Regions from separate parts of the Nonomuraea sp. B19D2 genome, predicted to be linked through region 1. Evidence: riboswitches for the same ligand, from Rfam matches in the RefSeq annotation. Region 1 holds a riboswitch; the other holds the start of a gene.
What was found. Region 1 has a riboswitch for S-adenosylmethionine ahead of ABN273_RS56370 (GNAT family N-acetyltransferase). Riboswitches for the same ligand answer to the same signal wherever they lie in the genome.

Region 1 (3,930 bases):
TCGAATCACGTACAGACAGCCGGTTGCGTAAGCCCCACCGTTCCGTGGAGTAAGTACGTAAACCCGCCGTACAGCTTCAAATACAAGTCCACCACCGTCGACTTCCGGCAATGGCAGCCCTCGGACTACTCGTACGCAAGAGTCGTGACCCGTGACAAGCGGATACGTGTCTACCTGGAGAGCAAGACAGGCCGAAAGTGCGGCCCCTTCAAGGTCGGCCGAATTCCCCACACGAAGAAGTACCTGGTCATCACCAAGTCGCTTCCCAACAAAAACAACTCGGTCCGCATCTGCGTCTACAGGTACGGCGTGGCCGGCCACAAGTGCGGCGCATGGAAGAGGGAAGGCGGCAAGGGGTAGCCTTCTCGGCATGTGTCCCGAAGACAGACTATCGGGCTCAACGGCTTCAGCCAGCCGACGCAACTCATCCTTCCGAAGTATCCAGCTAAGTTACTCGCGGGTACCGCCAACGGCTGTCCGCAGGCTCCTCAACCCGCGGTCATGAAACACTCCCCGATACACATCGACGAGCTGGTCGAGCACTGGACAATCCTGGACGAAGAGCGCGACCTCATCGCCGGAAAGTGCGACGCCACGCGGCTCGGCTCCGCGAACTCACGGATGGCTGGCTGATCTTCCACGAGGATGTGCCAGGTGTAGAACGAGCGGCCGTGGTGCCAGCCTGGCCGCCACCAGCAGTGGTCATGCGTCTCCATCTGTTCCACTGTCAATGGCCACCTTTCCGCTTACGGAGACGTTGCCTTCGGCGCAGACGCCAAGCTCCTGGCGGAGCTGCTTCTCGACGTCTTCACCTCTCACGACGGCGGCGCACCGACCTGAGCCACCCTCGCCTCCACCCCATCGCACACGATCGGCGGTCCGGTCGTGCGGACACCGTCGCCCGGCCCGGCGGCTCCCCTGTCAAAGACCAGCCCCTGGAAAGCCAATGATCAGCGTTTTCGGCAGTGCCAACATGGATCTGGTGGCTTGCGCCTCCAGGGCGCCGGCTCCGGGAGAGATCATCACCCGGGCGGGCGTTCCGCACCGTTCCCGGCGGCAAGGGCGCGAACCGGGCCATGGCGGCGGCCCGTCGACGGCCGGTGCACACCCGGGCTGGCTTCCAGCTTTCGCCCTACGCTGGGTTCTGCATGGTCGGTTACCGGGAGCCGGCGGCGGTGAGCCGGGTGCGCAATGCCGCTCTCACTGCCGGCCAGTCGGTGGCGGTCACGGCGAACATGGCTGAGTCGCGAAGCCTGCCCTCCTCGCCGGGCGCCCACGACATGGACCAGGAGCGCAGGACGCCCTCGAAGGGGATGCCAAGTCGTTGGAGCGCGCGGCGGCAGCGGAGGTTACGGGCATCGGTCTTCAGGTCGACGCGGGCGACGCCGAGCGTCTCGAACGCATACGTCATCAGCAGCAGCTTGGCCTCGGCGTTGATCCCGGTGCCCTGCGCTGAGGCGGCAAGCCAGGTGAAACCGATCTCGATCGCCCGCAGGCCGGGCCGGTCCGGCCAGGTGCGGGGATCCCACAGCGCGGTGCAACCCACCGTTCTACCGTCGGTCACCCGGACCTGCCCGAAGGGGGTCAGCCCATCGCGCGCGAGCTGGGCTGCCACATAGTCCTTCATCGCCTGCGCGCGGGGCACCAGCGTGAAGCCGTAGGACGACCGTTCCTCCTCGGCGGCCTCCGCCAGATCCGCCACGTGCCGCATTGCCAGCGGCTCCAGCCGTACCAGATCGCCGGTCAGCACAGGAACATCGAGCCGCATGCCCATCGAGACTCCCTCATCGTCTCCTGGCATTGGCACCTTTCCCGCCGACTCCCGCCGGGGAGGTTGCCGGACCGTCGCAGGGCCAGGTCCCTCGAGTCCTCTGGATGATTGACCGGGCGGAGATCTTGCCAGGTCGGGACGCATGCCGTCAAACGGAACTCGGTGCCGGTCGGATCGCGGATCTGCTCGGCGCGCGGAACTGGTACATCATCCGGTCCATCGCTCCTGTAGGCGCCCTCAGCGGCTACAGGATGCGGGACGGCCGCCCGGGCCGCTGCCGGCAGGCGGAGGTGCGAGATGACGGCGCCGGAGGAGTTGCCCGGTGGGCGGCGGTGGCGGCGCCCGTCGAGGGCTCGGCCCGCCTGCAGACGCGCACCTGGAAAAGGACGGCGCCGACGGTGCTCGCGTCGAGGACGATCGCGATCGTGACGTCGGGGATGTCGGCCCGCGCGCTTGATCCACAGCGGCAGGGCGATCGTGAGGACCGGGCACCGGCGACGGTAAGCGTCTCATCCGCGTAGTAGCCCTGCTCGAACCCGGCTTCGAAGCCCGCTTCCCCCAGCGCCGCGCGTAGCGCCGTGGTGATCCGGTCCACGTCACCGCGTTCGGCAGCCGGCAGCGGCGCGTCCACCGAGGCGCGGGCCGCGGACGCCGCACCGAGCAGGCGCGCGGCCCGCAGGGGTTGACCGGCGAGGGCGCTCGCCCCGGCGAGTTCCTCCAGGGCCAGGGCGAGAGCCCGCGGATCGCCGGTGTCCCGGGCGGCGGTCAGCCCTTCCAGGTGCAGCGCCAGCGCCGTCTCGGCGTCCCCGCGCAGCTCCGCGACGAAGCCGAGCGCGGCCAGGATCAGGGCCGACCCGTACTCCGCGTCGAACTGCCGGTTCCACTCCAGCCAGCGGCGCAGATACGACTCCGCCCGGTCGAGCCGGTCCTGCCGGCGCGCCCCCAGGGCGAGCCCGAGCTCGGCGAACTCCTCGGCCGGCCGGTCTCCCTGCTCGATGGCAAGGCGCCTGGCCCGCTCGTGGAACTCCTCGGCCCCGGCGTGGTCGTCGGTGAGCAGGGCGATCCTGCCGAGCTCGGACCAGCGCATCGAGGCGTCGGTCCACAGCCCCAGTTCCTCGGCCATCCGCAGCCCCTCCTGGTGCAGGCGGGCGGCCCGCGGATAGTCGCCCTCGATCTCCGCGAGCCGCCCCAGCACGGCCGTGGCCTGCAGCTGCCCCCATCGGTCACCGGCCTCGTGGAAGAGCTTGAGACTCTCCTCGGCCTCTCGCCGGGAAGCCTTCAGATCGCCGCACACGTACGTCTGCATGCCCCGGGTGCTCAGCCCCGCGGCGAGTCCCCAGCGGTCGCCGAGCGCACGGGACTCGGCCAATACCCGGTTGAGCAGTTCCTCGCCGACGGTGAAGTCGCCGAACCGGGTGACCGCGTAAGCGAGCAGCCAGCCCGCCCTGACCCGCCCATGGGGGTCGCGGATGCCCTCGTACACCTCTACGACGGCCTGGCTGTGGCGCGCCGGTCCGTCCGGGGCACCGGACAGCAGGCTCACCCCAGTGTGCCAGGCCACGGTGCCCGACCGTTCCGGCGCCGGGTAGGCCACGGAGTCCGTCTCGTCCTCGCCGCGTCCGGGGGGATCCTCGGGTAGGGCGAGGGCCGTGGCGAGGTAGCGGTTGGCCTCGGTGAGGCGGCCGCGCAGGAACCAGTACCAGGCCATCGCGTGAACAAGCCGCCGCATCAGGCGACCGTCGCCGTCGGCGGCGGCGCAGTCGAGCGCGCTGCGGATATTGGCGGTCTCGGCGTCCAGGCGCCGCAGCCAGTGTCGCTGCTCGGCGCCGCGCAGAAAGGAGTCGGCCCGCTCGGCGAACGCCGCGTAGTAGGACGCATGAGCGTGCCGTACCCGCGCGTACTCGGTGTCCCGCAGCCGCTCCAACAGGTACGCCGAGACCGACTCCAGCAGCCGGTACCGGGTGCCGTCGGCCTCGTGGGCGACCAGCACGAGGGAACGGTCGACCAGACGGGTCAGCAGGTCCAGGACCTCGGCGGGCTTGACACCGGCTCCGGCGCAGACCGCCTCTGCCGCCTCCAAAGTGCAGCCATCGGAGTGGACGGCGAGCCGGCGCAGCACCGCCTGCTCGGCCGCGGTGAGCAGTTCCCAGCTCCAGTCG
Region 2 (3,930 bases), on a different contig from region 1:
AATCCGCACAGTAACGCTCATGGTTAAACTCGCCTTTCCTGGTTGTCAGACAGCCGCGCGGAACGCGTCGAGGGAGGGCCGGATCACGGCCGTGGGCTTGGCATCGTCGCTGATCGCGTCGAGTGTCTTGAGTCCGTCGCCGGTGTTGAGCACCACGGTCTCGGCCTCGGGATCGAGCCGACCGCTCTCGGCCAGCTTCTTCAGCACGCCCACGGTCACCCCGCCCGCGGTCTCGGCGAAGACGCCCTCGGTCGAGGCCAGCAGCTTGATCGCGGCCACGATCTCGGCGTCGCTGACGTCCTCGACGGCCCCTCCGGTGCGCCGGGCGATGTCCAGCACGTAAGGCCCGTCGGCCGGGTTGCCGATGGCCAGCGACTTGGCGATGGTGTTGGGCTTGACCGGCTGCACGACGTCGTGCCCCGCCTTGTACGCGGTGGAGACCGGCGAGCACCCGGCCGCCTGCGCCCCGAAGATCTTGTACGGCGTGTCCTCGACCAGGCCCAGCTGCACCAGCTCGCGGAAGCCCTTGTCAATCTTGGTGAGCTGCGAGCCCGAGGCGATGGGGATGACGATCTGCTGGGGCAGCCGCCAGCCGAGCTGCTCGGCGATCTCGTACGCGAGCGTCTTGGAGCCCTCGGCGTAGTACGGCCGCAGGTTGACGTTGACGAATCCCCACTTGTCGCCGAGCGGGTCGCCAATCAGCTCGGAGCAGAACCGGTTGACCTCGTCATACGTGCCGTCGATGCCGATCAGCTTGCCGCCGAACACCCGGGCCATGGCGATCTTCGCCGCTTCGAGATCAGCCGGGATGAACACGCACGCCTCGAGCCCGGCCCGCGCCGCCGCGGCGGTGACCGCGCCCGCGAGATTGCCGGTGGAGGAGCAGGAAAGCGTGCGGAAGCCGAAGTTACGCGCCGCCTCGACGGCGATGGCGACCACGCGGTCCTTGAATGAATGCGTGGGGTTGCCGGAGTCGTCCTTCACGTACAGGGACTTGAGACCGAGCTTGCGCCCGAGGTTTCCGGCCTTGACCAGTTTGGTCCACCCCGGGTTCATGTTGGGTTTACTGGCGACGTCCGCAGGAACCGGGAGCAAGGATCGGTAACGCCAGATGTTGGCGGGACCCGACTCGATGTCCGCACGGGTCACGGCGCCGAAGGAATAGGCCGCCTCGAGCGGCCCGAAACACTCCAGACACGCGAAGCTGGGACCGAGGGGGTAGCGCGTACCGCATTCGCGGCAGGAGAGAGCGACTGCAGGACCAAAGTCGAGCGACATGAAGCGAGGCCTTCCCTCATCTTCGCCCGCGGCCACCTTGACCGCAGACCGGAATTGGCACCTTGTCCCGGTCGGCCTCGCCAGGTCGCGAGCCTCAAGCCGGGAGGGTTGCCGGGGCTTCGCAGGGCCGGTCCCTCCACCCCTCTGGATGAGCAATATTCAGTTGTTGAAATGGACTCTACCTGCCCAGGGGGCCTAAATGGCGACTCGTCTCAGCAGGTGAGATGCGGCGTCTCAACGATAGTCGTCGCCCAGCACTCCTTGCACGTATTTGCGCGCCTGGTGAATGCGCGACTTGGCGGTGCCGAGCGGGATGCCGAGCTGCTCCGCGACTTCGTTGTAGTCGAGCTGGACGATGTCGCGCAGCACCAGCGCCTGCGCCAGGTCGGGCTTGTCGGCCTCCAGCGCCTCCATGGCGTCGAGCAGGTCGAGCCGCGAGCCGGCGATCACGCTCACCCGCCGCACGTCGGGCTTCTGCACGGGCAGCTCGTCGGAGCTCTGCTCGGCCGCCCTGCGCTTGAGCGACCTGTACGTGGTGCGCGCGCAGTTGGCCGTCACGATGTGGAGCCAGGTGCTGAACCTCGCCCTGCCCTCGAACCGCCCGATGTTGCGCGCCACGGCCAGCAAGGTGTCCTGCGAGGCCTCCTCGGCGTCCTGGTGGTAGGGCAGGATCCGGGCGCAGTGCCGCAACACATCCGGCTCGATCCGCGCCAGAAGCTCGCCAAGTGCGCGATGATCTCCTCCAGCGGCGGAGCGGGCGAGTTCCTCGGTTAGCTCATCAAGCGCCATAGCTGGGATCCTATGGGCGAAGGGAGCTCAGATGAACAGCGTCCTGGTGGCCTCCAACAGAGGACCGGTCTCGTTCACCGTCTCCGACGACGGCGAGCTGACCATGAAGCGCGGTGGCGGCGGCCTGGTGTCGGGGCTGTCCGGGGTGGCCAAGAAGGACGGCGTCCTGTGGGTGTGCGCGGCGCTGTCGGACGGCGACCGCAGCGCCGTCCGCCTGGCGCCCGGCGGCAGGATCGACCAGGCCGGCTACGACACGGGGCCGCTGCGCATGCTCGACATCCCGCCCGCCACCTTCCACCGGGCCTACAACGCGGTGGCCAACTCCACCCTGTGGTTCGTCAACCACCTGCTCTACGACATCCCCAACTCGCCCAACTTCGGCACGAGGTTCGAGCGGGAGTGGGAGTCCTACCGCGACTACAACGGCGCGTTCGCGCTGGCGCTGGCCGAGGAGGCCGGCCACGGCGCCCGCGTGATGGTGCAGGACTACCACCTGACGTTGACCCCGGCGATGCTCCGCGCCGAGCGGCCCGATCTGCGCATCGCGCACTTCAGCCACACCCCGTGGGCGCCGCCCGAGTACTTCTCGCTGCTGCCCGACGAAGTGGCCGGAGAGGTCCTGGAAGGCATTCTGGGCGCCGATCACGCCGGGTTCCTCACCGACCGGTGGGCGCAGGCGTTCATGGACTGCTGCGAGGCGCTGCTGGGCGCGGAGGCCGACCGGGCCGGCCGCAGCGTCACCTACGGGGGCAGGACCACCCGCATCGGCGTGCACAGCCTGGGCGTGGACGGCGAGGCGCTGTGGGAGCGGGCCTGCGAGCCCGACGTCGAGTCGCACATGGCCGCGCTCAGGGAGCAGGTGGGCGACCGGCGGCTGATCGTCCGCATCGACCGCACCGAGCTGTCGAAGAACATCGTGCGCGGCCTGGTGGCCTACCGCGAGTTCCTCGACGCGCACCCCGAGTGGCACGGGAAGGTGGTGCATCTGGCGTTCGCGTACCCGAGCCGGCACGACCTGCCCGAATATCGCGAGTACACCGCGTCGGTGCAGCGCTGCGCCCAGCAGATCGAGGACGACTACGCCACCGAGGACTGGGACCCGCTGATCCTCAACGTCAACGACGACTACCCGCGCTCGCTGGCCGCCTACCGGCTGGCCGACGTGCTGCTGGTCAACCCCATCCGCGACGGGATGAACCTGGTCGCCAAGGAGGGCCCGATCCTGTCGCCGCGCTGCGCGCTGGTGCTCTCACGCGAGGCGGGGGCGGCGGCCGAGCTGGGCCCGCACGCGCTCGTGGTCAACCCGTACGACATCAGCGGCACGGCCGCCGCGCTGCACAAGGCGCTCGTCATGCCGGAGGACGAGCGCCGGATGCGCCGCGACAAGCTGCACGCGGCGGCCACCGCCCTGCCGCCGCAGAAGTGGCTCGCGGCCCAGCTCGACGCCCTCGCCGAGATCTAGGACGGTCCTCAGCTCCAGTCGGCGTTCTTGAGCGCGTCGGCCAGCCCCGGCGTGTTCCACTGGTCGACGACCAGGATCTTCGTCTTCGGTAGAAACCACTCGCGCTGCATGTACCGGGACTTCACCTTGCCGGTCGAATAGCTGACGCAGCTGAACTTCCACTCGCGGTAGGCCGCCTTGTGGCCGGGGCCGACCGGGCGCAGGCCCTTGACCTTCGCCGGGCCCATGGTCTGGCCCCACTTGCGGTTGTGCGGGCACAGCTGCACATCGGTCGCCGGGTAGAAGGGCTCGGCCCCGGTGTAGGGGGCGAAGAGCTCGTCGCCCTGCTTGATGGCCTTGGGACCGAGCACCCAGAAGCTGTCGCATTCGGGGACGCCGTACCCGCCCTTCGGGTTGCCGCA

Region 2: it holds a riboswitch for S-adenosylmethionine, as region 1 does, so the genes downstream of both, thrC (threonine synthase) here and ABN273_RS56370 (GNAT family N-acetyltransferase) in region 1, are expected to answer to the same signal.

The regions. Positions count from the first base shown of each region.
Region 1 is NZ_JBEFAK010000080.1:22,905-26,834, reverse strand. Features, by position in the region: gene ABN273_RS56380 (hypothetical protein) at 1-360, shown strand, start outside; gene ABN273_RS56375 (hypothetical protein) at 502-633, shown strand; gene ABN273_RS56370 (GNAT family N-acetyltransferase) at 1,157-1,774, opposite strand; SAM riboswitch class I at 1,782-1,882, opposite strand; gene ABN273_RS56365 (ATP-binding protein) at 2,016-3,930, opposite strand, start outside.
Region 2 is NZ_JBEFAK010000006.1:69,611-73,540, reverse strand. Features, by position in the region: gene ABN273_RS13450 (MoaD/ThiS family protein) at 1-21, opposite strand, end outside; gene thrC (threonine synthase) at 46-1,278, opposite strand; SAM riboswitch class I at 1,292-1,433, opposite strand; gene ABN273_RS13440 (RNA polymerase sigma factor) at 1,513-2,067, opposite strand; gene ABN273_RS13435 (alpha,alpha-trehalose-phosphate synthase (UDP-forming)) at 2,099-3,529, shown strand; gene ABN273_RS13430 (hypothetical protein) at 3,538-3,930, opposite strand, start outside.